4 regions of the Paenibacillus sp. OSY-SE genome follow, and region 4 is predicted to be linked to each of the others. Evidence: riboswitches for the same ligand, from Rfam matches in the RefSeq annotation. Region 4 holds a riboswitch; each other region holds the start of a gene.
What was found. Region 4 has a riboswitch for cyclic di-GMP ahead of A372_RS33445 (glycosyl hydrolase family 18 protein). Riboswitches for the same ligand answer to the same signal wherever they lie in the genome.
Positions count from the first base shown of each region.

Region 1: linked by a shared signal. The riboswitch ahead of A372_RS0118685 (CAP domain-containing protein) and the one ahead of A372_RS33445 (glycosyl hydrolase family 18 protein) in region 4 are both predicted to bind cyclic di-GMP.
Region 2: linked by a shared signal. The riboswitch ahead of A372_RS0114780 (4'-phosphopantetheinyl transferase family protein) and the one ahead of A372_RS33445 (glycosyl hydrolase family 18 protein) in region 4 are both predicted to bind cyclic di-GMP.
Region 3: linked by a shared signal. The riboswitch ahead of ggt (gamma-glutamyltransferase) and the one ahead of A372_RS33445 (glycosyl hydrolase family 18 protein) in region 4 are both predicted to bind cyclic di-GMP.

Region 1 covers NZ_ALKF01000189.1:73,296-80,702, reverse strand. Annotated here, with positions in the region: gene A372_RS0118705 (uracil/xanthine transporter) at 1-719, shown strand, start outside; gene A372_RS0118700 (class I SAM-dependent methyltransferase) at 969-1,703, shown strand; gene A372_RS0118695 (MBL fold metallo-hydrolase) at 1,741-2,730, shown strand; gene A372_RS0118690 (class D sortase) at 2,857-3,525, shown strand; gene A372_RS0118685 (CAP domain-containing protein) at 3,641-4,729, opposite strand; cyclic di-GMP riboswitch class I at 5,011-5,102, opposite strand; gene A372_RS0118680 (SdrD B-like domain-containing protein) at 5,210-7,407, opposite strand, start outside.
Region 2 covers NZ_ALKF01000182.1:59-7,465, forward strand. Annotated here, with positions in the region: gene A372_RS0114775 (helix-turn-helix domain-containing protein) at 682-1,197, opposite strand; cyclic di-GMP riboswitch class I at 1,302-1,391, shown strand; gene A372_RS0114780 (4'-phosphopantetheinyl transferase family protein) at 1,480-2,190, shown strand; gene A372_RS0114785 (non-ribosomal peptide synthetase) at 2,215-7,407, shown strand, end outside.
Region 3 covers NZ_ALKF01000188.1:82,072-89,478, forward strand. Annotated here, with positions in the region: gene A372_RS0118185 (hypothetical protein) at 1-76, shown strand, start outside; gene A372_RS0118190 (hypothetical protein) at 552-1,619, opposite strand; gene A372_RS0118195 (hypothetical protein) at 1,809-2,261, opposite strand; gene A372_RS0118200 (helix-turn-helix domain-containing protein) at 2,396-2,758, shown strand; gene A372_RS0118205 (helix-turn-helix domain-containing protein) at 3,069-3,431, shown strand; gene A372_RS39095 (hypothetical protein) at 3,822-3,944, shown strand; cyclic di-GMP riboswitch class I at 4,622-4,714, shown strand; gene ggt (gamma-glutamyltransferase) at 4,814-6,529, shown strand; gene A372_RS0118225 (methyl-accepting chemotaxis protein) at 6,633-7,407, shown strand, end outside.
Region 4 covers NZ_ALKF01000159.1:4,516-11,922, reverse strand. Annotated here, with positions in the region: partial or broken gene A372_RS36230 (molybdenum cofactor biosynthesis protein MoaE) at 1-86, shown strand, start outside; gene moaA (GTP 3',8-cyclase MoaA) at 228-1,244, shown strand; gene A372_RS33445 (glycosyl hydrolase family 18 protein) at 1,448-5,326, opposite strand; cyclic di-GMP riboswitch class I at 5,435-5,519, opposite strand; gene A372_RS0106920 (hypothetical protein) at 6,724-7,407, shown strand, end outside.

The DNA of each region.
Region 1 (7,407 bases), on a different contig from region 4:
TTCTTATCGGCATTGTCGTAGGATGGGCCGCTTACGTCGTGCTCTTTCCTGCAGCGGAAACGGTGCCGGCTGCTTCCGGATTTGCATGGCGCCCCTTCGTTTGGGGGGAGCCCGATCTCCATCAGTTGAATGCAGGCATCATACTCATGTCCTTTATAACCGGGCTGCTCAGTCTGTCCAATACTGTGGCTACGCTGAAAGCGGCGGAAGAATTGTACGGCCGGCCGACGACCGTATGCCAATATAAGGGTTCTTTTACCGTGACAGGCTTTATGTATATTTTGAGCGGCATATTTAGCTTGGTCCCTTTTGCTACGTATGCGTCTTCTATCGGATTTCTCCAGTCGACGCGCATTACTGAACGACGCCCATTTATGATAGGAGCTTGTGCATTTGCGCTGTTCGGTGTGTTTCCTCCAGTGGCGCAATGGTTTGCTTCTATGCCGCTGACGGTAGGCAATGCCGTGCTTTTTGTTGCCTACTTGAGCATGTTTGGCTCTGCGCTGCGCCATTTGGAAGGAATACGATTCAGTGCCCGTACCATTTATCGGGTGGCTCTGCCTATTTTTGTCGGGCTTGCTTGGATGACGATTCCGAATGAGGCATGGGTGCAAATCCCTGCGTTAGTGCGGCCGCTCGTATCGAACGGATTGCTGATGGGCATTTTGCTAACTTTACTATTGGAATGGCTCGTTCCCTGGGAACGATTGGATGTATGACTTGTTCTGTATTTATTGCTGAAATATCGCTACAGCGGTCAGAGCCTTGAGGAAATATATACGCCGGTGGGCAGATTGGAGTTATATGCCACTGCCCAGGTTCATGTCTATGCCTCGGATGGAATCCATGAGTATCCGCTCATTGATAGCAAAAGCTGACTTAGTGAAAACAACTGAGGTCAGCTTTTCGCTATGCAAACCTGAGTGCAAACGTTACAATGTAATAATAGACAATTTGAGGTGATAACAATGGCAGAATGGTACGAACGGAGCTTCGGTCGTGACTATTTACTTGTATATAAGCATCGGGATTTTCAAGGGGCAACCGAGGAAGTCCACCGCATGATGGATTGGCTTATGCTGCCGTCCTCTGCGACCGTATTGGATTTATGCTGCGGAATGGGCAGACACGCGCTTGCGCTCGCCGATGCCGGCTATCAGGTGACAGGCATAGACTTATCGGAGGTGCTGCTGCACGAGGCCGTGGAACATGATGCAGAAGGAAAGGTTACATTCATACGCGGTGATATGCGTGAACTTCCGGTGGATGGTCCTTATGATGCAGTGGTGAACTTATTTACTTCATTCGGATATTTTACAGATAACGATGACAATGCACGGGTATTTCAACAAATATTCCGCGTATTGAAGCCGCAGGGACGATATATTGTAGATTTCCTGAATCCGTCCTACGTTAAGCACCATTTGGTGCCGCAGTCGAAGCGTGAAGCCGAAGGAACCCTCATTCAGGAACGCCGCCGGATTGAAGCCGGATTCGTGAAGAAGGACATTACGTTAACCGATATGGTGACGAACGACGAGCGGCAATATGAAGAGCGCGTCCGTCTGTATGAGCTTCCGGATTTCGAAGCCATGATGAGGGAAGCAGGGCTTCAATTGGATGCCGTATACGGAGGCTATGACGGCACGCCTTACGCTGAACAGCAGGCGGCGCGGATGATTATGGTCGGGCATAGACCCTGACCGGCCGGTACATAAATAAACGGACGGAGGCCGAGAAATGACGGTGAAGTTGGATTACGCCGCCGAGCATATCATTCAAGTCAAAGTTCCGCTGCCGTTCTCCCTGCGATGGGTCAACGCTTATTTGCTGGAAGGGGAGGAAGGGTGGACGATCGTCGATCCGGGTTTGCGGACGGAGCAGGCGGAACGGACATGGGAAGAGGTATTTGCCCAGCTGCACATCAACAGCGGCGATGTGGCGCAAATCGTTCTTACCCATTATCATCCCGATCATCTAGGCATAGCGGGCGAACTGCAGCGGCAATTCGGCGCGCCGGTATGGCTGTCGGAGACGGGGTGGCGTCATGCGCAGATGCTGTGGGATTCTTCCCAGACGATGGCGTCCACCATGCAGCTGTTATTTGAAGAGCACGGCGCGCCTGATGAGGTCGTGCAGGCCATAGGCGAACATATGGACAGCTTCATTCCGCTTGTGTCTCCGCTTCCGCAAGTCAGCTTTATTCGAGACGATCAAAAAGTTGTCTTTGGCGGCCGTAGTTGGAACACGATTGAGACTCACGGCCACGCTCCCGGGCATATGAGCTTCTATGACGAAGCAAGCGGTATTCTGGTCGCCGGGGATCATGTGCTGCCGCAAATTTCTCCGAATGTAAGCTTTATGCCAGGAAGCGATCCAGAGCCGCTTTATTCTTACATGACGGGACTTAAGCGGCTGTTGCAACTGAAAGTCAATCTGGCGCTGCCGGGTCATCGCCATCCGTTCAGTCACTATTCCTCTCGCATCGAGGAACTGCTGCGCCATCACGAAGAGCGTCTCGCCGGGATCGCCGCTTCCTTGACAGAGCCTCGCACAGCCTATGAACTGTGCTGCACTTGGTTCGGCTCGTTGGAGCGGTTGACGGTGCATCAGTTCCGGTTCGCTATGGGGGAGATGATCGCTCATCTGCTGGAGTTGGAGCGTCGGGGGCTGGCGCAGAAGCTGCAACCGCTGCATACATGGCAATGGACAACAACATCCGACAGATAGCGTGTTGCATCCGAATCAGAATAGCGCCATTTGCGTAAACATAATAAGGTCATACTTTAAGAGGTTGTTCGAAAAGTCCACTTGTGATCACGCACTTTAACGTGGAAAGGGAGTGCAATCATTGCCATGAACACACGCGTCAAAATGAAAATATGGAACGTAACTGCGCTCACGTTGCTGCTTGTCGGTTTAATATTAATCTTTTATCCCAAGTGGGTGCAGTATGTGGAACAACAGCGAGAGTTGCATTTGCTGACCGAATGGGACGCTATTCCGAAGGAAAGCTCTTACGCGGATAACTTGGCACAGCCTCTACTCTCTAAAGCATCCCTCCCTACATCTGATGTACGAACTCCAGAACCAGCTCCAGATCCTGAAGTGATGATAGACGGCATACCTTTATATGGCGCCATCTCGATTGAGAAAATCGATTTGCGGGAGCCGATGCTTGCGGGAGCCACAGCACAGTCGTTGAAGCATGGAAGTGGGGTCGTAGTGCCGAATCGCACGCCGGGCACAACGGGGAACTTCGTTCTAGCGAGTCACCGCAGCCAAACATTCGGACGGCACTTCAATCGGCTTGACGAACTCGAAGCCGGCGATGAAATTAAGATCGAAACGACGAACAACACTTATGTATACAAGGTGAATACGAAGTTTATAGTCGAACCGGAAGACTTGTCCGTGCTTGATCAGAACAAGGATGACAAGCAATTGACGCTGATTACTTGCGAACCGATGGATAATCCGACACATCGGCTCATTATTAAGGCCCTTCTCGGTGCTGAAAAGTGACCATTTTGATTACGCACTTAAAGTTGGAGCGGAAAGCTGCAATGAAAGCCGCCACATCTTATTCATGCGGCGGCTGTGCGTGCTTGTCCGTAACATGCTTGTCCGGAGCGTGGCGTCAAAGATTTGGAGTATAAAAGTTTTGCGTGTAGAACACATTTGATTTGCCCCCGAAGGATATCCCGACGCCCAGTTGTTCATAATCCCCAATTATATTTTTGCGGTGCTTGCTAGAGTTCATCCAGTCCTCGTGGACAAAGATGGCACTTGTCTGGCCGGCTGCAATGTTTTCTCCAGCCACTTTGTAAGTGATGCCGTCCTTTTTGATCCGATCGAAAGGTGTTTTTCCGTCAGGGTCGTTATGGTTGAAAAAATTTCTGCTCTTCATATCTGTGCTATGTTTGCGTGCTGTATCCGCAATAACATCGTTCCACTCGTATGGTTCCTTGCCGTAGCGCACGCGGATAGCATTGGTCAGATCGAACACTTCCCGTTCAAAGCTTTCACGCAAGCGTTCACTAGGCGTACCGTAGTATCCTTTAAACGCTAATTCCGTTTCCGCAGCGATAAGCTGAATCGCCGTAACCGTGCCCTGCTGGTTCAAATCGTAAAATACGGTTGCATACAGGTCGCCAACTCGATGAATGCTCAGCTTGCCGCCGTTGTCTTTGTAATTATAATTGGTGTTCCCTTTTTTTATCTTGGTGAGTGCGGGGCCGAGTGCAGCTTCCACCTCTGATTTCGTCGAACCAAATTGAATGCCGCTCGCGGATGTCCAATCTTGGGCGTTCGTGTAGAGAGCTACTACTTTGCTGTTATTTACGCCGACTTGCAAGTACCGCTTATAATTGTGATTGTAGATAAACCATTCAAAGCCGTATTCGCTTACATCTTTGCGGGCTGGTTCTCCTAACACATCAATCAAAGCTTGTTCGCTCATGCCGATGGATACGCCTTGCACAATGAAATCAGTTTGGTTCTTCGAACTTGACTTCACAATCGTCTGGGTATAAAGGTCAGATGAGCCGCTTGATGCAGTCGCGGGATGTTTATTGGCTGCATGTGCTGATTGAGAGGAACAGAACAAGGCCGCAATCATAATGGTGACGAATAAGGGTACATACCACTTTCCTCGTTGTGTATAATGCTGTCGTCTGTATACCGCAGCGTTATAAGTGCCTAATATTGAAACAACACGTTTCGACATAATACCATCTCCCATTCTTTTAGAGGTTGTTCAAAAAGTCCGCTGCTCATGTAGTCTCGCCTACACTGCGCTGCTCCTTACAAATTTTGCGGAGCAAAGCTCGCTTCGGAAGCATACGCTTCGAGTTCCTGTAACCTTCTCGGTGCTGACAACCGGCCTTTTTGAACACGCACTTTTAAGATTTATGCTTGAATGAGATGAATAACGGTATGTTAGGGCGACGACAAAAAGCGCCGCCCTAACGGCGGCGCTCAAATAAGCGCGACGACAAATGTCGCAATTAGGGCAACCCGGCTGTCATCGCATGTATACACATGCATTAGACCCGTGGCTTTGCGTCCTCTGCTTTCGCTAGAGTTTGCCGTTATCCATTTCGAATATCAATGTAACTATTTACACTATATATGAATCAGAAAAGGTTGTACATACTATTTTGGGCAGTTACAAGCCGTGAGGCATCTTTCCTTGACGGCTATTTGGTTAGCTTTGCGCGAACAATTTTTTTCGTGCTAACCATGCGACGAGAGCTAACGTACATAAGATGACACCGATGACAGGTGTGACAGGGGATTCTTCGCCTGTTTGAGGCAGCGTATCCATATTTTTTGGTTTGGATTTTGGCTGTTCATCCGTTATTGGCTTGGAGTCGGTATCGCCATCTATCTCGGTATCATTAGCGTCATCGTTATTTTCATCTTGTTCTCCTTCAGTGTTGTCTCCTGGATAATTGACATCGGAAGGTTCGTCTCGTTCTGAATCCGGATTAGATGGCTCAGACGGTCTATCAGGCTCCGTCGTTGGATTCGGTGTAGATGGATCCCCTCCGGAATTGTCTGACCCGCCTGGTCGATCAGGATCGGGATCTGGGCCTGGTGCCGACGGTTTGCGAATCAGTCCCGCATCGATTGTCATGTTATGCTCGCCTTGGGCAAGAGCTATGACATCTGTCCACCCGTCCTTATAAGCGTCGGAATCAAGTGAACGATCGTCTCCTGCACCTTTCAAAGTGAAAGTGTAGCCGTCCGGTGCAATGAATCTGACCTTATAATCGCCTGCATCCAAGTTATCGAAGAGATAGTATCCAGGTTTGCCTGATTCGTACACTGCGCCGGTAACCGTGTCTTTATATACCGATTCTGTCACCGTTGATCTTAACCATGTGCCGTTAGTATCGTACAGTTGTATGGTAATGCCGTTCATGCCAGTGTCCCCGTCATCCTGAATCCCATTGCGGTTCGCATCGAACCAGACGTAATTACCGATGGAACCTTTATTAGGTTCAACTGGATCTACCGGTTTGCGAACGAGTCCCGCATCGATTGTCATGTTATGCTCACCTTGGGCAAGAGCTATGACATCTGTCCACCCGTCCTTATAAGCGTTGGAATCAAGTGCCCTATTGTCGCCTGTGTCTTTCAGAGTGAAGGTATAACCGTCCGGTGCAAAGAATTTGACCTTATAATCGCCTGCATCCAAGTTATCGAAGAGATAATAGCCGGACCTGTATACATAGTCAGTCACAGTCGGATCATACACAGAACCCGTTACTGTAGGATCATAGACCGAATTCGTAACTGAACTGTAGTATACGGAGCGGGTTACTGTGGAAGCGAGCTTCTTGTTGCCTTCATTGTTGTACAACTCCACGGTAACACCGTTGATGCCAGTATCCCCATCGTCCTGAATTCCATTGCCGTTCGTATCAAACCAGACATATTTTCCGATTGCTCCCTTTTTCGGTTCAGGGTTAGGCGGGAGTTTTCTCTTTACTAATCCGGCATCGATGTCATGGCGTTTATCGCCTCTATTGAGCTCAATGATGTCCGTCGTGCCTTCTGGCCTGGCGTCGGAATCAAGGTTCCTGTCATCGCCTGCACCTTGTTTAGTGAACCCCGTATACTCTTCTGGAAGATGGAATTTTGCAAAATATTTACCTTTATCTAGTCCTGTAAACAGATAGTAGCCTGGGTTCCCTTTATGATCGTCACCTGTCAACGTGGCTTCCAGAAGTTCCTTACTGTCGGCGTCATATAATTCTACTTTGACGCCGTTGACGCCTAAATGGGAATCATTCGTCTGAATTCCGGTGCCATCTTTGTCAAACCAAACATAATTGCCGATCTCAGCCTTCGGACTATTCTTGATTTTAATTCCTACCTTGAGCGGTTCGGCTGGCAACAGGTCGGTATTTGTGTCGGTCCGTGAAGCCGTAAAGCCGAAAGAATTCCATGCGATCTCCTCATCTCCGACCGGTGCCCCAACAGGCGACCGCATCGTCCATTCCAGCACTTTCGTTTCCCCAGGTTTTAAAGCAGTTTGCTGCGCAAACACGAATTTCAGAGCTTTTACCGTCGTCAGATCTTGCGGCGGTTCGGTGCTCCACGAGCCCGTCGTCATGGATACATTGTTACTTGTACTGTAGTAGACGTCCACATTCTCGTACTTAATCGCCTCTGTTAAAATAGGGCTCCACTTGCTGTCACGCGGTGATCTGTCAATTACGCCGATATCGCCTTTACGCGGAAGAACATCAACGATCGTTACCTTTTTTACGTCAACAGTACCGGAGTTTTTTACTTCCAGCTTGTAGTTGATTTTGCCACCGGATGAGACGGTTCCTATAGCCGGATATTTGGACCATTGTCCGTTGTCCAGATCGCCTTGCACATACTTCACCG
Region 2 (7,407 bases), on a different contig from region 4:
CTGTTTGACGGTTTTGGTTGTGATTTTTGCACCGTTCCGGTCGTTACTCCTTTGGCGTTCTTTATGTTGAAAATCTTTTTCTGAAATATTCATCTTATGATGTAGCTCTCAAGTTTTTACTTTTCGGAAAATGAAAAGGTGCTGCTATAATCAAGCACAAGCGCTGGTATCGCCATGTATCAACTTAATGTAGTTTCTGAACTAAGGGGAGAGTGGAGCTAAGTGCTAAAAGAAAAGGATCCTACTATGAACGTAATACCTGAAGGATTACAGCGTTTCAAGCGTAGTCTGTAGGCCCGCATTCCGTAGACCGTATACCGTAGACCGTAGACCCGCATTCCGTAGACTGTATACCGTGGAACGTACTGTTCAGGTCTAGGGTGCAGCAGCACCAAATGGAATAGGTAAATGGTAGGATAGAAAAATAAGACCGTCTGCTTCAGAGAGGCGGTCTTGTTTCTGTTCTGGAAAAGGGCGGAAACGTTAGTGTTCACATTTTTATCACATTATCGCTATCGCTCATGAAAACAACATGGAACTGGATAATTGTTCTGCTCCAAAGCGCATTGTATCGCACAAAAAAACTTAAAATAACCGAAAATTCATCATTTTTTGACATAAGTTGATTTGCATTGTCGAAAAATCGAAAGTAAAATGAAGGTAGGCGTTTAAGTTTTCATCTTAACGTTCCGATGTATTATATGGGTCTTGAGTTGGATGTTCTATCTGTTTCTCAAGTTTATAACCATGTTTTGTATACTTTAGACCTAATCGACGCAGCATGTCGCGAATGCCAGTGCGTGACATTTTAAGATGAAATTCTGACTGCAGCAAGGCATGAATATCGCGCATGCTCCAATGAGAAGCACCTTGAGCAGAAGGCGAAGGAGTGGAGATGATGCGGCGAATCAATTCTCGTTCCTGCTCCGGAGACAGCAACCTTGGTTTGCCTGGAGCGAGGCTGCGGGCAAGTAAATGCTCCATGCCACCTTCGTTGAACAGCTTGACATAAACGGATACGGATTGGCGATGGATGCCCAACTGCGCGGCTACGTCTTTGGCGAAAGCACCAGACATGATGAGTTGGATGGCCCGCACTCGATTGGCGAGTTGAGCATCGTCCAAGCTGGAAGCCAGTTGTTCTAGTGTTGGCTCGTCCCAGCCATGATTGTTGGAGATAGATAGTTTTTTCATCATACTCACTCACTTGAGATTTTATTTTAGTATAGGTCTTCATGAACAAAGGTATTCATTTCCAGTGAGTGGATGTGTAAACAAATACGTATGAAAACCGAAATATAACTTGATAAAGGCAAACTTATCGAAAGGTAAGGACGCAAAGCCTCGGGCCTAACATCCAGCAAGCGGATTATGGCGGCCGGGTTGCCATTCTATGTTGCGGTACATCAACATTTATTTGGTGACGAGGCTATTGGGGACAATAGTCTTTTTTTTTGCGTTTAGAGGATGAATCGGATTATGAATATTGTCTTGGTGAAATTGGAGGGTGGTTCTCCTCACGATGAGATGAACCGGCTGATTGACAGACTAATCCCGCATATTACTCCTGAAAAATACAAAAGACTGGACAGGCTCCGTAAGCAGAAGGAGCGGCAGCGCTTGGTCGTCGCGGATATTCTGGTCCGCAGTCTGCTTTGTCGTAAATTGGGACAGCGAAACGATGAGCTTGTTTTTCGCACCAATGAATACGGCAAGCCCTATCTTAAAGGGAATCCCGTTTATTTCAACGTCTCCCATTCAGGAAATATCGTCGTGGCTGCGGTTGATGATGCGCCAATCGGAATTGATATTGAACGAATGAGAGAGTGGGATATGGATGTGGCTCGTCTTATATGCGCGCCGCGCGAGTGGGATATGCTCACATGTACAGACGGTGATCGCGCGCGCCAGGAACGGTTCTTCACCATTTGGACGGCGAAAGAGAGCTGTCTCAAGGCGATCGGAATGGGGTTTGGCATGCTTCCGAGCTTGCTCGAAATCGTGACAGAAACCGCTGCTGTACCGCATGGCGATCCCGTATGGAGTGTTGACGATTACTATGTAAAACAATACTCCGGGGTTGAAGCAGGCTATAGTATGGCGGTTTGTGCACAGCATGCAGAGTTCACCAAGCAAGTAGAATACATAACAGTGGAACAATTGACTCATCGATTTATGATTTATCGTTGAACGAGATAAAGGAGTGGACATAGATTGGCTTCAATTCAATTGACAGTGGAAAAGTTGGCCGGACACGACGCACATTCTTTTGAGCTGCCGGCGGATACGGTACGCCTCTTGATCGAGCGTTCGAGCGAGCATTCCGTCAAGCTGGAATCCGTTATTTGCGGGGCTTGGGCTGCACTGCTTTCCCGGTTTTACAACTCGGAACAAGTGGCCCTTCATGTTGTGGGATCGGAGAACGGCAAAGGCGCTCATACCATAGTTAGCCAGAGCGACGTAACGATAGCTGGCATCGTGAGCATTCATGACAGTCTGTCGTCCTGCGCTGACACAGTGAGCATGACTTGCTCAGCAGCATTAGAGGACGGTGGCGTTGCGACTTATTGCTGGTGCGGCGCCGGAATCTGTCCCGAGCTTCCGAAGGACCAAGACGTAAGCGGGCTGCACGGCAGATTTCAATATGCTGGCGCAGATGGTGTGACATCACCGATATTTACGATTTATTATGAACAAAATCACTTCCAGCAAACGACGATAAAACGGTTGGCGGTCTACTTCATGCAGCTCCTTCAAGAGGCGGCACGGCATCCGCAGAAAACAATCGGCGAGTTGGAAATGCTGACGGAACAAGATAAACGACAGTTGATTCATGATATGAACCGGACGCAAGTGGAATATCCGAAGACTTTCACGGTACAGGCACTGTTCGAACAGCAGGTGCTTCAAGCTCCAGACCGAGTTGCTGTTGTAGAAGACGAGCGGGAGCTCACATACCGGGAATTGAACAAAAAGGCGAATCAATTAGCCCGCCGTCTGCGGAAGCAGGGGGTGACCCGTGAGCAAACCGTCGGTATTATGGCAGAGCGAACCGCGGAAATGGTCATAGGGATACTGGCGATTTTAAAAGCAGGAGGAACTTATGTCCCCCTAGATCCCGATCACCCGCAGGACCGCATTCAATACGTATTGGAGGACAGCGGCACTCAATTGGTACTGACGAGCCGGCTAGCGGCCGATTATTTATCCGGCGCAATCGAACGCGTCATCATCGACGACCCGGATCTTGCCACTGAGCTGGAGGATAATCTGTCCCCTGTCAATCAGCCGGAGGATCTTATCTATATCATTTACACATCAGGCTCGACAGGCCGGCCGAAAGGTGTGATGGTAACGCACCGCAATGTCATCCGGCTGGTCAAACATACGAACTATGTGAAGTTCGGCCAAGACGATCGCATCTTGCAGACGGGATCGCTGGTGTTCGATGCATCGACCTTTGAAATCTGGGGCTCGCTCTTGAACGGATTGGGACTGGTGTTGGTTGATAAAACGACGATATTGGATGCAGAGCAGCTGGAACAAGCCATTATCCGTCACGGCGTGACGATTATGTTCCTGACGACGGCGCTGTTCATTCAATTGGTGGACCGCAACCCGCGCATATTCGCTCCGCTCCGCCAACTGCTCGTCGGTGGAGAACTGATGTCGCCGAAGCATTTCTACCGCGCGGCGAAAGAGTGTGCGCCAATCGCGATATCCAATATTTACGGCCCAACCGAGAATACGACGTTTTCCACCTCTTTCGAGTTGAAGCACGAGGTGGATGGAACGATACCCATCGGTACACCGATTACGAACTCGACTGCCTATGTCGTGAATGAGTACGGCAAGCTGCAGCCAATAGGGGCGGTAGGCGAGCTGTGGGTCGGCGGCGAGGGTGTTGCGCGCGGCTATTTGAATCAGGAGGAGCTGACCCAGGAGAAGTTCATCGATAGCCCATTTGTGCAAGGGGAACGGATTTATAAGACGGGCGACCTTGTGCGGATGCTGCCGAACGGCAGTATTGAATTTGTGGGCCGTAAGGATCACCAAGTGAAGATTCGCGGCTATCGGATGGAGCTTGGTGAGATTGAAGCGCAAATTCATGCTCACGAGCAGGTGACTGAATCGATTGTCATCGACTTCGAAGAGACTCCGGGTCAGAAGGCGCTTTGCGCCTATATCGTGGCGGAAGGCGGTATGACGGCGGCCGAAATCCGGGAGTATCTGTCACAGCATCTGCCGGAATATATGGTGCCTGCCTATTTCATGTTCCTGGACCGGATGCCGCTTACGATTAACGGTAAGATCGACCGGGCGAAGCTGCCGCAGCCAGAGAAGCGGGAGCGGGCTGCCGCCGGCTATACGGCGCCTGTCAGCGAGACGGAAATCAAGCTCGCGTACATGTGGGAGGAACTGCTCGGCATTGCGCCAATCGGAACGAAGGACCATTTCTTCGAACTGGGAGGGCACTCGTTGAAGATGGCTCAGCTGCAGGCGAAGATTGCGGCCGCATTCCGTGTCACGCTGTCCTTCAAGGAGCTGTTCGCGAATCCGTTCATCGGCAAGCTGGCCGCGCTGATCGATGAGGGCGAAGCAGGACGGTTCGAGGCGATTGAGCCAGCGGAAGCGAAGCCGCATTATCGTCTCGCTCCGGCGCAGACGCGTATGTTCGCGCTGCAGCAGCGGGGCGGAGTCGGCATGGCCTATCACATTCCGCTCGTGTACCAGGTGAAGGGCAAGCTAGACGCCGGACGGCTCGAGCAGGCGCTGAATCGGCTAGTGGAACGCCACGAAGCGTTCAGGACCTCGTTCCATTGGGAGCAGGATGAAGTTATCCAGAAGGTGTGTGCTCACACCGGCTTCCGGATGCGGCTCATCGCAGCGGAAGGCCGCACCGCAGCAGAGCTGGCCGACGAATTTGTCCAGCCATTCCAACTGGACGAGGCGCCTCTGTTCCGGGCGGCATTGGCCAAGCTCGGGGAAGATGATTATGTTCTCCTGCTGGACATCCACCATATCGTATTTGACGGCACGTCGCTCAGCATCTTTGCAGAAGAGCTGTCGGCACTGTACGAGGGCAAGGATCTTACGCCAGTACGATTGCAGTATAAAGACTACGCTGAATGGCAGTCGCAGCGGAAGCAGGATATTTCCGCACATGAAGGGCATTGGCTGCGCGTGCTGGAGGGAGAGCTTCCGGTACTGGAGCTTCCAGCCGATTCCCCGCGTCCGAACGTGCAATCGTTCGAGGGGGACATCGTGCGTGTGACACTGCCGGCTGAAGCGGCTGCAGGCTTGAAGCAGATGGCCCTTGACCAGGGAACGACGCTATATATGGCGCTGTTGTCCATTTACAACGTGCTGCTCTCCAAATATGCGGACAAGGAAGACGTCATCGTCGGCTGTGCGATTGCTGCACGGACACATGCTGATCTGAACCGGATGATGGGCATGTTCGTCAATACGCTGCCGATTCGAAGCTACCCGGAAGGTGAAAAAACGTTCGCCGCTTACTTGGAAGAAATGAAAGATACTCTTCTGTCGGCGTACGAGCATCAGGATTATCCGCTGGACAGCTTGATCGATCGTCTGCAGTTGAAGCGGGATGTGAGCCGGAATCCGCTGTTCGATACGGTATTCGTCATGCAGAACATGGGGGATACATCGCTCCAGATGGGGGACGCAGCATTCGTGTCGGTACCCTACCACAATGGAACGTCGAAGTTCGATTTGACGCTGGAAGCGGTGGAGAACGAGGAATCATTATCGCTTAACTTCGAATTCTGTTCGAAGCTGTTCACGCAGGCAACGGTGGAACGGATGGCCGAGCATTTCGTGCAGTTGGCTGCACAAGCGGCGGAACAGCCGGAGCGCAAGATCGGCGAGCTGGAGATGATAACCAGACAAGAACAGCAGCAGCTGATTCACGAATTCAATCAGACGGAGGCAGATTATCCGCGTAATTCAACTGTGCATGCTCTGTTCGAGGAACAGGCGCGCATCACGCCGGGGCGCATCGCGCTGGTGGCGGGTGAACGGGAGCTGACGTACGGAGAGCTTAACGCGGAAGCGAACCGGTTGGCCCGGTATTTGCGGCAGCAAGGGACGAAACCCGAACAACCGGTAGGTCTGTTCACGGAACGGACAGCAGAGATGGTTATCGGCGTGCTCGCGATTATGAAGGCGGGTGGAGCTTACGTTCCGATCGATCCCGATTATCCACAGGAACGGATTCAGTATTTGCTGGAGGATAGCGGCGCTGCTATCGTGCTGACAAGCGGACATTTGGCTGAGCGTCTGCCAGAAGGCTTGCAGCGCATTGGCTTCTCCGATCCGGAGCTGTCCCGTGAATCGATAGATAACCTGGAGCATGTGAATGATGCAGACCATTTGATTTACTTGATGTACACATCTGGTTCCACGGGCAAGCCAAAAGGAGTTATGGTCACACATCGCAACGTCGTTCGCTTGGTGAAGAACACGAACTTCGTGACGTTTCAAGAGGATGACTGCATTTTGCAGACGGGCTCGCTCGTATTCGATGCTTCGACGTTTGAAATCTGGGGAGCGCTGCTGAATGGACTTCGGCTCGTGCTGGTGGATAAGACGACGATCCTGGATGCAGAGCAATTGGAGCGCGCCATCGCTCAGCACGGCATTACAATGATGTGGCTCACTTCGCCGCTGTTTACCCAGCTGGTGGAGAAGAATGAGCGCCTGTTCGCACCGGTACGGACGTTGCTCGTCGGCGGAGATGTCTTGTCGCCGAAGCATATTTATCGTGTGCTGCACGCGTGTGCGCCGATCGCGATTGTGAACGGCTACGGTCCGACAGAGAACACCACCTTCTCGTGCTGCTACCAGATTACGGAGGGACGGGACGGCTCAATCCCGATCGGGATGCCAATTGCGAACTCGACAGCTTATGTGGTGAACGGCTACGGCAAGCTGCAGCCGATTGGCGTGGCAGGCGAGCTGTGGGTCGGCGGCGACGGCGTGGCTCGCGGCTATTTGAACCGAGATGATCTGACGCAGGAGAATTTCATTGATAGCCCGTTCATTTCTGGCGAGAAGCTGTATAAGACGGGGGACCTTGTGCGGTGGCTGCCAGACGGCACCATCGAGTTCCTTGGGCGTAAAGACCATCAGGTCAAAATTCGCGGCTATCGGATGGAATTGGGCGAAATTGAAGCGCAAATCCGCAGCCACGAGCTGGTGAAGGAAACGCTCGTTACGGATATCGAGGAATCAGCGGGGCAAAAGGCGCTGTGTGCGTACATTGTAGCTGAAGGCACATTGACGGCTGCTGACATCAGGCAGCATCTGCTCTCACACCTGCCGGATTACATGATACCGACCTACTATGCGTTTTTGGAGCAGATGCCGCTTACGACGAACGGG
Region 3 (7,407 bases), on a different contig from region 4:
GCATTGGCAACCCGCGCTAGCCGCGCCGCTTGAGCCGCATATCATTTGCGCTATGGAAGGCCTGCGCGCACTTTGAACGGATAGCCGGGCGTAGCATGGCATGCGCTGAGAATCGGCTCGTTCATTGGAAAAGATCCAATAGAAGTTCCCATTTAAAGTGGCAATGGTTCATTCTACTGGAAAATCTCCAATCAAATCCCCCCTATATCTGTGATACAGCCGTACTTGAGGCCATTTGACTGTACCATTTCCAATGGAAGCACCCTCTCGGCGCTCATCTTCAACAATCTACTGTACGAAATCCAATGGATGTGAGCATAGTAAGTTAAATGTGCAAAGGTATTACTGTACAAATGAGCAGAGACAGCGTGCTAATAGTAAGTACTCGTTAAGAGCCATAAAAACTGCTGGATTCCTTGATTGGATTCAGTCGCAAGGACCGCTGCCCCAGCACTACCCAGCAGAACCTGCCAGCCCCTCCCAGCGCCTAACTAGCGCCTCCCAGCTCCTATCACCCCTCCCCCCCCCTGCCGCTAGCCCTGCACTGCCTCCTAGTTCAAGGTTCTGCACAAGATAGCGATTGGCGAGGAGGCCGCGCCGGCAATGGCAATCTCTAGTGGGATATTGAGTACACTATGAGCTCTTACCGTTACATTCATGAGTTCACAAGCTTCATTCGGCGCTTTGACGATCGGCACCCCGTACGTGACGCCCTTTATTTTGACGGCCCCTGCAAAGGCTCCGCCGCGCGGATTAAGATAAACAGCCACTTGCTTCGCTTTATGCGTGCGGTTGATAAGACGGACCGATACTTTATATTTGGCGCCGTATTGTCCTTTATTATCAAAGGCGTGTTCCGGGTCATAGCTTAAGGCTGCTTTGTACAGAAAGTCATTCCCTTTGCCCATGATGCTCACGCTCTGCTCCCCTTGCCTTACATCAAAGGAAATCGAGTTGCCCCGAATATCCGCAAAATCCCAAGAGCCTCGCGGGTGGGGAGAATTCGGCGTTACAGGCGGCTCCCGGTGCGTTCTGAGCTCTGCACAATCATGGTTGGCCAATACCGAACGTACCATAAACTGCAACGCTCTCTTCCTTTTCTTCTTCTGTTTCACTGTAAACTCCACAACAGCACCGCTTAATGTATTGGGATTCATCTGCATTTCGTATACGATGCCAATGTCTCCGCCTTGAACTGACTTGTCCACGGGAGGGCGAATATTCCATGTCCCGCCGATGAGGGCTTTGGCCATGCACAATCCTGCCGCAAGAAAATTTTCTGTATGCAACACTTCCTGTACACTTAATTTGGAAATTTGAATCAGGTTAGCACTATCTGCAACGCCATCATTGCTGACCGTGACCGCTGCCCGCACGGGAATGTCCAACCGATTATAATGCCACAGAAACACGCGGTACGATACGCTGTTGCTATCCTTTACCGTATCATGCCATACCGTGGCCATATGGTTGACGAACGGCACGCTGTCATTAATCGATTCGGGATTATCGCTAATAAACAACCGTCTTCTGCCACTTCCTTGCGCTCCTGAAATATCTGATGGTACCGGTACGGCGCTTAATTCGACTTTTTGTTTGTCAGGCTGTGTACAAGACATGAATATCCCTCCTTTGAAATAAATGAAGGCGCATGTGTACAAGATCATTGTATGAGCCATGTGGGTGAGACAAGACGATAAATCTATTTTTCTTCTCTTGCGGTTGTATAATTGATGCACAGCATAGCAGAACAAATGAAATAGACCGCACACCTTAGGAAAGGGCGGGTCTATATCTTGGTGCGTCGGTTAGTCGTCATTTTGTTCATCTGGAGGCTTAGGTTCTTTCAGGAAATGCACATAATCCGCACCCGTTTGCAGGAAAAAGGAGTACGCATCGAGCGGGTGCTCGTCCGATGCGAATGAAATGCATATGCGATAATTGCTCTTTGTCTTGAATTCGTTGTACGTAAAGGCAATCAGCCTTAGCGGAGCCGTGTGTGTGATGGTCGATTCTTGGAGGTCGTGAAACACGGTGGGATACTTCATTTTTAATATGCTGATTCGATGATATGACAGCTGTTGAAGATAACTGCTCTTGTCTTGTTCCATAATTTCGAATCCGTAGTTGAAGTCCCCTTTATGAAGCACAACGATTTGTTCATTCCCAAGCATGTACATCGCCTTAAATTGGTACCATAGGTGTTCATCCCGTTCATTACACAACACGACGTCCTGAACGTTGTGGATTCTAGGTATCACACGATCACCTCGAAGACATATATTACTTCTATAACGACATAATAACATTTATATATATTAAAAACAACAATAGCATTCATAATGGTGTTTTGATCGCGATAGCTTTCTTATATGCTTAGGATGAGGTGAACGGAATGGCGGACTTGAAAATATTTTTAGGAGATCGGATTCGACAGCTGCGCAAGCTGAAAGGATATACCCAAGCGGATCTCGGGGACAAATGCGGAATGAAAGCATCATACATCGGAGGTGCCGAGCGCGGCAGCATTAATATTTCACTGGATTCGCTAGAACGGATAATTCGGGCGCTTGACGTAAACATTGAGGAATTCTTCCAGTTCGATACAGCCAACGTAAACGCCGAACGTCTCGGTATCGCCGGCACACTTGAGCTGCATGTGAAGCTGCTTAAGGGCAGGGAGCCAGACGACGTGAAGCTTGTCCATCGCATTGCCAAAGATATGTTAGAGACGTTTGACCGCAGAATGAATACATAATTGAAGGGGCCTGCAAAGCCTCTTTTTTTTGGATTGGCGTGCCCAGAAGCACGCATCTCCTTGCCGGTGAGAGTCCAGTCACGGGAGGGGCCAAGTTTAGCGCTCGGTGATAAGGCTTCCGTGTCACGACCTTATGTGTACTCTCCCATACAGTCAGGAAGGATACCATCGAGGGTATGAATACCTCGAAGACATATATTACTTCTATATTGACATAATAACATTTATATATAATAAAAACAATAATGGCATTCATAATGGTATTTTGATCGCGATAGCTTTCTTATATGCTTAAGATGAGGTGAACGGAATGGCGGACTTGAAAATATTTTTAGGAGATCGGATTCGACAGCTGCGCAAGTTCAAAGGATATACCCAAGCGGAGCTCGGAGACAAATGTGAAATGAAGGCTTCGTACATCGGAGGTGCCGAGCGCGGCAGCATTAATATTTCGTTGAATTCGCTAGAGCGGATGATTCGGGCGCTTGACGTAAGTATTGAGGATTTCTTCGCGTTCGATACAGCCAACGTAGACGCCGAACGTCTCGGTATCGCCGGCACACTTGAGCTGCATGTGAAGCTGCTTAAGGGCAGGGAACCGGACGACGTGAAGCTTGTCCATCGCATTGCCACAGATATGCTCGCGACATTTGACCGCAGAATGAATACATAAAATGGAGTAAGGGGCCCGCAAGGCCTCTTTTTTGTATCGTCTCACTTTCCCCTTCATTCAGATGACAGTTTTTCTTCCTTTTTAATCGTGACTGTGATGTCTTCTTCTTCTTCGGCTTCTGTTGTATCTAGGAGGGATAACATCGGATGCTCATATGTAGATTAATCCTTCTTGCTTTTGTGCGTTTTGAGCTGCTGCGCTCCTGTCTGTTGGATTTCGTCCAATAGATTGATGAGGTTGTGTGGAGAAAGGAAACTTCCATTGGATACTGTACAGTCAAATGACCTTATATTCGGCTGCTTCACCGGACTAGGATTGATTTGAGCGGAGGTTTTCCAGTGGATTGCACCATTTCCGCTTAACATGTGAATTTCCATTGGATGTTTTCCAATGGCAGTGCTGCTTCAATACGCTTGGTCACCGATAAGCAGCGCTCAGCTGCTACACTGCCCAAAGCTTGGCAACGCGCGCGGTCCCGAAGCGCTCGTTGTGGTGCAGCTGGAGCGAGTCTGAACCCCTATGGTTCCGTTGCATTCGTGAAATGCACGTGATTCGACGTATTGCAGATATGTTGTGCACGACTGAGTGTATTGCAAGGAATTAGTGTTGTTGTGCACGACTTGGACATATTGATTTATTGTGCTCGATTGGGCTTTGGGGCTCTTGCAAAAGGCTCGAGGCAGTACTGTGAAGCGGTACTCGGTGAGAAGGCTTATGAGCCCTGTCCTTACCCTGCCCTTATGTGCACTCTCCCATATAATCAGGAGTGATAACGTCGAGGAAAAGGTACACGTAATATCATACACAAATGACATGACCACAGGAGGGATATGTTACGGAAAAGACAGACGGTCATATCTTGCGCGAACGGCATGACGTAAGCCAATGAGGAGAGTGAACCGAACGCACAAAGGGAGCCGCCTCCTTCTGATGGAAGGGGAGAATGAAGCAAAGGGGCGGTTGAAGCGAATCACCGAAGTGTGATGCCACTGCACGAACGGAACATTTCGTTACTGATCACAACTCGTGATATATGACAATCTTGGAAATGTGAGACATGCAATATACATAATTTCACTGCAATAACCGATAAATGATAGTGAAGGAGCGGCCGCTTCTGAGTGATAGGTTTCGAGAAGAGGATAATTTTCAATTATGTATATGAATATATGAATAAATAATCATGTAATAACAGAAAAAGGCACACCGTTCGAGAGAATGTGCCGCAAAGCTACAGGGGCTAATGTCTTCCTTCCGGCAGATGATGCCAGCCTGTTGCCTGCCATCCTGATTCTTATGATGAAGAAGGTGACAATGGGGGCGCCTTTTTTTATTTTCTTGATTCTACAATATGCACACGATGGAAGGAGAATGACGTAATCATGCGGTTTACTTTTAAAAAGTGGTCTATGTTGCTAATGTCTTGTCTGCTTTTTGTGACTTCCTTCTCAGCAGCCGGTGCAGCCAACCGTCCGACGACGATGGCTCAGAACGGAATGGTAACTACGCCTCACTATTTGGCATCCGCGGCGGCTCTGCAAGCGCTTGAGGATGGGGGCAACGCCGTGGAAGCCGCCATTGCGGCCGCATCCACGCTCGCCGTCGTCTATCCGCACTATACGAGCATTGGCGGAGACAGCTTCTGGCTGATCTACAACGCCAAGACGAAAGAAGTCAAGGCGCTGAACGCGAGCGGGCGATCGGGAGAGAACGTCACCATCGATTTTTATAAAAATAAAGGGTATGACAAAATCCCATCGCGCGGATATCTTGCGGCCAACACTGTGCCGGGGGCGGTATCTGGCTGGGGAGAAGCTTATGAATATGCTAAAAAGTCGATGGACCGCCATTTGCCATGGGACAAAGTGCTGGAACGGGCCATTGGATATGCGGAAAATGGCTACCCGGTAACTCCGAATCAGGAGTACTGGACGAAGCTGAATCTAGATACAAGCGACAAGGAATTGAAAAACCTGCAGCGCTTCGAAAGCTTCCGTGACACCTTCCTGAAGCCGAACGGGGAAGCTTATAAACCAGGTGAAGTCATGGTGCAGAAGGACTTGGCCAAGACATTGCAGACAATTGCGAACAAAGGGGCAGACGCCTTCTATAAAGGTGAAATCGCCGATAAAATCGTCAAGGACATTCAGGAAAATGGCGGAGTGCTGACGAATAAGGATTTTGCCGAGCACAAAGCGGATTGGGTGAAGCCGATTTCTGTCGATTACCGCGGATATACAGCGTACAACGTTCCGCCGAACTCGCAGGGCATGGCGTCATTGTCCATTCTCAACATTTTGAACAACTTTGATGTGAAGAGTATGGGTGAAGGCACGGCCGATTATTACCATGTTATCGTGGAGGCTACCAAGCAGGCATTTGCCGATCGGGACAAGTGGCTGACTGACCCTGATTTCGTTGATATTCCGCTTGACCAGCTGTTGTCTAAGCAGCATGGCCAAGACATGGCTGCCCGCATTGATATGAAGAAAGCGGCAGAATCCGTCAAGCCGCTCGATCCAAAAGGGGATACGGTATGGCTTGGCTTCGTGGATAAGGACGGCAACGCCGTATCTTTGATTCAGAGCCATTACTTTGACTATGGTGCAGGCGTCGTCGCTAAGGACACCGGCGTTATTTTGCAAAATCGGGGCAGCTTCTTCTCCTTGGACCCGAACCATATTAACAAGCTGGAACCGAAAAAGCGCACGTTCCATACGTTGAATCCGGCGATGCTCTTAAAAGGAAATAAGCCATATGTGCTGTACGGCACGCAGGGCGGCGAAGGGCAACCGCAGACACAGACGGCGCTTATTACGCGAATTGTCGACTTCGGATTTACAGTGCAGGATGCGATCGAAGCGCCGAGATGGCTGCATGGACGCAACTGGGGATCCTCGTCGAACGATCTGAAGATGGAAGGACGCGTTCCGCAGGCGGTACGGGATGAACTCGTGAAGCGCGGCCATCCGGTGCAGCCGATTGCCGAATACACGGATACGGTTGGCCAATCGGGTGTCATTCTGATTAATCCGGACACCAACGTCAAATTCGGCGGTGCCGATCCGCGGGGCGAAGGAGCGGCGCTAGGCTATTAATTAAATGGATGTGTGAGACGGAAGACTGCCGGGCAAGTACCGGCAGTCTGCTGCCGTCGCAACGCAATGACGGCGCTAGAGGTAGGAAATGGAGATGAAACCGATGGGAAAGTTGGAACCGTTTCTCAACAAAGCGATGGCTAGAAACGGGTTGTTATCACGGTTTACTGGGAAGCTGGGAAATAAGCTGGCGGCGTGGTTTCTCATCGTCGCATTAATTCCGCTGCTGCTTACATCCCTGTATTTATATCAGTTCAGTTCGAAGCAGTTGGTAGACAAACAAACAGAATCATACGTGAAATTAGTTACAAGTACGTCGCTTATTATGAATCAATGGTTAACGGAGCGCATGTCGCAAATGGACATTTTGTCCCTCACTACAGACATTCGTTCAACTGACCAAGCGGCGAAGGCTGAGTTTATCCAACAATTTACGAAGAGCGCGAACGTGTTTGACGGCAATACATATATCGGTTCAAACGGCATCGTAATTGCGGATACGTTCCCAGACAGTGTCGGCATCGACTTGTCTGAGCGTCCATTTTTCCAGAACGGATTGAAAGGCAAATCAAGCTATACCGACGTTATATTGGCGAAGACGACAGGCAAGCGCTCCATTATCGTCGCATCGCCGGTCAAAGGGAAGCAAGAGAACGTCATCGGAGTGCTGACCGGTCTTATTAACTTCGAGGCGTTCGCCGATCGCTTTCTGCAGGATCTGTACATCGATAACGGAGCGGTCTATCCGATCATAGTCGACAATTTGGGGCAGATTCAGCTGCATCCGAACAAGGAATGGCTCGGAAAAAAAGTGAGCGAACTTGAGCTTGCTTCGGATTTGGGCGGCATTTTGCTGAAGCAGGAGAATGAGGCATCTT
Region 4 (7,407 bases):
GTCATGTACAAGAGTGGACACAAGGTGTGAGAACGTTATACTTGGCTTATGAGGCCTATGTGCCGATGGCGGAAAAGAAACGCGCAAGGTTCAATACAGTGTAATGAGATTATTGGCACAAGTTGATGTGCGATGGATTCAGGGAAGCAAGTTAACCGTGAACTCCGGCCATGTGTTTCAAAATATGAATACGCCGGAATAGCATGAAGAGAGAGGGAGGCTGTAATATGACCATAGAACCCATGCGTGATCAGTTGCGCCGACCGATACGCGATTTGCGCATTTCAGTCACCGATCGCTGCAATTTTCGATGCACATATTGCATGCCGAAGGAAATTTTCGGTTATGACTTTATGTTCTTACCGAAAAATGAGCTGCTGACCTTTGAAGAGATCTGCCGCGTGGCACAACTATTCGCTTCTCTCGGTGTGAAGAAGATTCGTATAACTGGCGGCGAACCTTTATTGCGAAGCGATTTACCGGTATTAGTGGAGATGCTTGTTCATATTGACGGGATCGAGGATATCGGATTGACCACCAACGGTCTTCTCCTAAAGCAGTACGCCCAGCAATTATATGATAAAGGTCTGCGCAGATTGAACATTAGCTTGGATGCGCTGGATCCGGATCTTTTCGCACATATGAATGGGCGTGGGATTAAACCTGCTGCTATATTGGAAAATATTGAGCATGCGAGAAAAATAGGCTTCAAAATTAAAGTGAACATGGTTGTGCAAAAAGGTGTAAACGAACAAGAAATCCTGCCTATGGCAGCCTACTTCAAAGAACAGGGAATCACGCTCTGTTTTATTGAATTCATGGATGTAGGGAACGACAATGACTGGAGCTTTGAGCGTGTTGTCACCAAAAAGGAGATTTATGAACGACTGTGCGCTACCTACGAATTGGAACCTTTAGACCCCCATTACTATGGGGAGGTTGCACAACGATATCGATACACAGACTGTAAAGCCGAGATTGGCTTTATTACCTCCGTATCGGAGTCGTTCTGTTCGACATGTACGCGTGCGCGGTTGTCATCGGAGGGGAAATTTTATACCTGTCTGTTCGCTTCGCAGGGATTTGACTTGCGAGAACTGATTCGCGGAGGTGTGGCGGACCATGAAATCCTTGCCGCTATTCGCGGTTTGTGGGAGAAGCGGAATGACCGCTATTCGGATGAACGTACCGAACAGACGGCGATACAGCGAAAAAAAATAAACATGTCCTATATTGGCGGGTAGAAGAGGTTGCTCAATAAGTCATCTTTTGATCACGAAGTGTTTCAAGGAAAGAGAAGCTTCGGCGGCTACGGTCGTCATTCAGGTTGAAAGCAAGGAGAAGGGACTAACCCATGCAGGCCATCTATAATCATAACGGAAATACATCCTCGATTATAGACTTCCATGCACGGGTCAGCCCTGATAGATACAGCTTCGTCTTTCTATTATTCTACAAGCTTCCAGGACTCATCGCTTCCCGGAATGCTCTGTGTCCACCACTTGGCTTGATAGAGTGTGCCTTCATAGCGGACTAAGTCGCCTTCTACATACACAGAGCCCGGCACGTAATCCACACTGCCATCTTCATTTGGAATCACTTCTTTTTTCCATGCTTGCGAGGTATCTGGCGCTTCTCCTCGTACCCACCATTTAGCCGTGTATTTGTCTCCTTTGTAGATGACCGTATCGCCTTCTAGATAGATCTTGTTCGGATCATAGGTATCCACAAGTTCATCCGTAACGGTAATATGGCGTTCTGCAGATGCTTGCAGGCCTTGGCTGTCTTCTACGGTGTATACCAACTCATATGTTCCTGGAGCAGAGGAATCAACCGTTCCTTCGATCACGATGCGATCGGTCAGGTCGCCATCCTCTTCATCCGTAGCGGTAACCCCTTCTCTCGGATCGAAATGATCGCCAACAAGAATCGTTTTATCCGTTGCGCCATGAATCACAGGCTTGTTGTTAATCTTTTCTGCAACGGTGATAGTACGTTCAGCAACCGCTTGCTGCCATTGGCTGTTCTCTACGGTGTACACCAGCTTATATGCTCCTGGAGTAGAGGAATCAACCGTTCCTTCGATCACGATGCGATCGGTGAGGTCGCCGTCCGTTTTGTCCGTAGCGGTAACTCCTTCTCTCGGATCGAATTGCTCGCCAACGAAAATCGTTTTATCCGTTGCGCCATGAATCACGGGTTTTGAAGCTACCGGCGGGGTGCTTCCATTTCCGAATGTTTTGAAAATATCGGTAAATTGATATTGCGCTGTAACACCAATATTATTTTCTAGCATCGCATCCCGGTTCATGGACCAGAAGGAGGTCATGGCCAACCCTTTGTCGATCGCATGATCCACAACCCATTGCGACCATTCTGTCGTAAAGATCGGATGAGCCTCGCCCTCAAAGCCAATAGATGGCGTTGTTCCGATGATTCCATAAGCCTCTTGCTCGGTTAGATCCATGTTTGCAAATTGCTTGAAGTATTGCTTCACTTGATTCTTCGTCGAATCGACGGCTCTCAGAGAAGCGGATCCATAGTTTTCACCAGGTAGGAGTGTTCCGTTTCCATAGCACATCGTCATAACGTTCACGACTTTGACATCCACGCCGGCAGACAAGTAAGCTTCCAACACATCCAATTGAACGGAAGTCAGACCGCTTGGCAGTACAGGGAGTGTTAATACGATATCGACTCCCGTTGCATCTTGCAGCTTCTTAATCGCCTTCGCATTGGCGATATTCAGGGCTTTGTTCTGAGCGCCGCCCTCAATATCTAGGTCTAATCTGGTCAGTCCATAGCCTTGAACAAGCTCCATATACGTATTGAAGAGCGTATCTGTATCTTGAGTCACTTCCCAGAACGTAACGCCGTTCAAACCGCCTAGCGAGATCGTGACATCGCCGCCCATCTCGCGCAGTTCCCGGATAGACTGCTTAATTCCTTGATATTGGGCGTTGTCTACATTCTTTTCATTCAGGACAGAGTATCCTCCCCAGCCCCATTGCACTTTACCGTCAACGATTTGCTTCGAGATGGATTGAATAAAGCCGAGATTGAAGAATTTCACGCCTGTATCCTCTGAAATTCTGACGAGGTTAGGCGCACCGTTGTTGGAATAGCCTGGCTTAGTAACCCATGCAACCATATCCATGAACGGAGAATTGACTTGCTTCGGCCACTCGATTCCTTCACCAACCCCAAAGTTATACTCTGGAGATACCGCCGCTTCGACAACCGTAATCGTGCGAGCTTTTTCTGCCGTTAATCCTTGTGAATCCGTTACGGAATACGTCAGCTGATACTTGCCAGCCAGATTGGTGTTTACTTCTCCCGTCACTGCAATGCGCGACGTTAAATCTCCGTCTTCCACGTCGGTAGCGGTTATGCCGGCCAGCTTATCGAACACGTCGCCGACTTGAATCGTGTAGTCCGATACGCCATGCAATACAGGCGCTTGATTCTTGCCTGGAGTCTCATCGCCCAGAATGAATTGTCTATTCATTTCCGGGCTGTTATTCGATACCCGCTGAACAAGTTCCATGCTTGCAATCTCGGCATCTCCCTTAAGTTTGAACGTATAGGATCTGCCAGGTTCAATCGTTTTGGCGTCATAAACCGATTTCAAATCGACGACCGTATAACCGTTCTCATTGGTTACGGTTCCTGCCAAATAATCGCCGGAAGTCAACGGTCCATCGGCTTGGATGTAAAGCTTCGGCAGCTTAACCGTTTTTGCGCCTCTTTCCACGGCTCTCAATACTTGATTCGATTCGGTCAAAGACTCGTTATTGACGAGGGTAATTTCATACCCTTTATTGTCGCCCCAAGGCTCTGTATACGGTTTCATAGCAGCCGTCACGTCCAGCTTGGCATATTGGATCTCATGTGTTTTCAACGGCTGACTTCCAAAGAGGCCTTCTTTCGTCGCCTTTGTTAATTTGTCACGCTTGGCAGGGTTCGTAGTAGGGGCATCATTGGCAGCCATCCAAGCAATGACGCCGCCTAAACCGTGCGCAAGCACATATTTCGTTTTCTCATGAATGGATTTTTCATTGTCATACGTGTAGAATACGCCAGTTGTGTCATCATACAGATAGGGAGCTTTTGCAAAATCATCCCAGTATTCTTTGAGATTCGGGTATGTGGCCTTCAACTTGTCGAGATTGCGATAAGACCAAGTCCCTGTTCGGCGGCCGCCGTCCCCAAGGACGAGAGGGGATTCGCCAACCGCGCCGCGGGATGGAGTGTAATCCGCATCCTTGGCAGATAGTGCGGCTTCACCGAATAGTCCCGGATGATTCGGGTCGGATCCTTGCGACACTTTATCCCAGCCGCGAGTATAGTAAGCCGCTCCGATGACAATCTTGCTCGGCTCGGCACCTTGCTGAATCAAATAGTTCACGCTCTCGTCAATGGATAGATTGTTGCCGGTGAGCGGGTCATTTGGATTCGGATACAAGCCGGTGTGATGGCCGCTTACCTCATCCCATGCGCCGCGCATGTCATAAGTCATGATATTGGCAAAATCTACAATGTTAAATAACTTAGGCACATCAATGCCGATATCAATCTTCTTTTTGGGAGCGGGCAGGGCAACAGTCAGCTCATACGCTTTACCAAGCTCGGCTCCTTGTTTATTCAATGCGTTTTTCAAGTCTTGCAGGAGCAAAATATAATTATTTTTATCCTCCGGCGTGGCGTATTTCGTGCCTTCATCGTTTTTATTATCGACCAGATCTGGCTGGCGAACTTCAGCCGGGAACTCCCAGTCCACATCCACGAAGTCCATGTTCGTGTATTTGATGAACTTCATTACATTCTGAACCAGATTCGCCCGCTTCGAAGCATCTGCCGTTACAACGGAGAAGTCACCTGATTTGGACCATCCGCCAAGAGAGATGCCGATTTTCAGATTCGGATTTTCTGCACGCAATTGCTGCAGGGCGATAAGTGCGCCGGCATTGGCTGCATCCCATTGTACGCCATCCTGGCCGACAGGCGCGCCTACAGCCACATCCTTGTCCGTAAAGACGAGGTTGCCTTGGGCATCAAAATCGAGGAACGCATAGTTCAAGTGGGTTAATTGATCCGAGGGAATATCCTTGGGATAAAAGCTCCCTTGTCCTCCCCAGATCGACCAATCGCCATAATACATGACATTACGGATTTCCTTTGTCGAGCTCTGCTTTACAACAGGTTCCTTTGCTGCGGGAATAGTCGTTCCTGCATAGGCCGGCGCCAATGAAGATACGAACATCATAATGGTCATCACCGTCATTGCGAATAACCTTCGGGCACTCTGCTTTCTCCTTGTCTTCATCCGTGTTCACTTCCTATCAATGTATTATATTAATAGGCAGCTAGGGTGTTTCTTACTATGAGCAATTCATAAATAACGCATACGACTAATAGGGAGTGGATTCTATTAATCGGCAACTGGCTGGCATAGAATTTCTTCTTTAGCCCCTTTAGCTTTGCGTCACTAGATTTCCCTAGCTTTGCCTAGTAATACCTGTGTAAAAATGCATGCGCTTTCATTTTCGATCTTCACAGGTGGAAATAATGTTTTGACTATTCATTCTGTATGCAGAACGATGCCTGTTTGTATCGTTTAATATACAGTAAATACGCGCTTATTTAATGGGACTTAAGAATTAATTGTGAAAGGCAGCACATAGTTCGATTTTATTATTCATTTGAAATGCCAGACATGATAGAACGGCTGTGATAAGGGAGTTCATTTTTATGCCAACTCGTTTGATAATATGTCTCAGCCCAGTAACCGTATACTTCTTCTAGCATTCCTTGTAATATATTTTTACATATTTTGGGTATGTAGAAGAATCTGAGCAATAGGTCATAGGAAGGAGGAAAGGATACAATATACACCATAAAATGGTGAGAATTAACTGGTGGTTTTGCTTTGTATGCAAAGTGCATGCTTTCGAAGCGGGCTTTGCTTCGCTAAGCATCTAGGAGGTACGCCATGATGAACAAAACCATTTTAATAACTGGAGGCCGGGCTCTTGGGGAGGAGAGTTGAACAGGTAGTTGTTGGCTTATCATCAGCCGCAAGAAGTTCGCGTCTTTTTGCGCAATGAAGCAGCAGTTCAACGACTCTAGAACGACACGGAACTGCTACGGTAATGGAGTTTTTTCTTTATTTTTCCCAACCTCTCAGGTTCATAGATCCAGCTCCAATCCTAGAGCCACAAGGGATACAGGTAATTTGAGAATGGTTTCTGGTTTATTTAGTTTCGGTTGGGAAAATAATGGCGAAACCCGCGCCGCTGCGAATGCGACGATATTTTCTTCCTAACCTTGCCTGAAATGCTGGATGTCTTATCCTGCACTTTCGATTAGGATGTTCAGTTGCTAATCGCTGTCCGCAAGGCAAGTTTCGCGTATTATCAACGGCTGCAGCCACCGTGAGAGATAACGAGTGAAGGGGAGAATATCGAGGTCAAGCTGGACGGAGGCGATGCACCGGAAGGAGCCTTAATTGGACGTATCTCCTGGTATCGTCGAAGGGAGAGCTAGAGTCGTGACGGATCCGAGCACGGCCGCACTCAAGGAAGGTGAAATAAAAACAACTATGGATATTAGAGGAAATTAAAGGTATTATTATGGTTGATTTCTAAAATAAAGGAGGAAGGCGATGGAGCTATAGTTTAACGAAGTGGGGCTGTATTTTATCCAGAAAGGTGGGGTTGGAAAATGAATAAAAAGATTGCTTTTATTTTTATTCTAGCAGTTTTTTTGGTATCTAGCGTCAACGCTTATGACGCGGAGTACAGTTATGATGAGAATGGAAACATAAAGAATATCACGAATGATGATACGGATATCACATATCAGGCAGATAAGAATGGCAATATGACAAGTAGAAGTGTGAGCAAGAAGGTATACGAAAAGGTGACAAACAGTGATTTTAAAAACGTAAACAATGCCGGCAAGGCGATTGGCTGGTCCTATGTGACGGATAGGGAAGCGGTATCCAGTTATGGCATTCAAAAGATTGGATCGAGAAATCATCAGCAAATTCAAGCTTCTAATATGCCTATTGGAAGTTCGATTGGCATTAAGCAAACGATTTCTATTTCTGCAGATTCAAATAAATACCTACGAGGTATGAAAAGTTCTTTGAAGATTGAACATCTGCAGAATGCGGAGGCAATAATGGCGCTCGAATTTGTGGATGACAATGGCAAGGTTATCGAAAGAGTTGCTAAAAAAAGCACGTTAACGAGCAATTTCTTTTATACAATAAGTGAGAAAATAGGTAGTGTTCCCGATAATGCAAAAAAAGCAGTCATTCAATTAGTGATTCACGCAACGGGAAGCAATGCCGCCGGCGCGATAACAATTAGGGGTGTTGATGTTACTTATGATTACGATCCT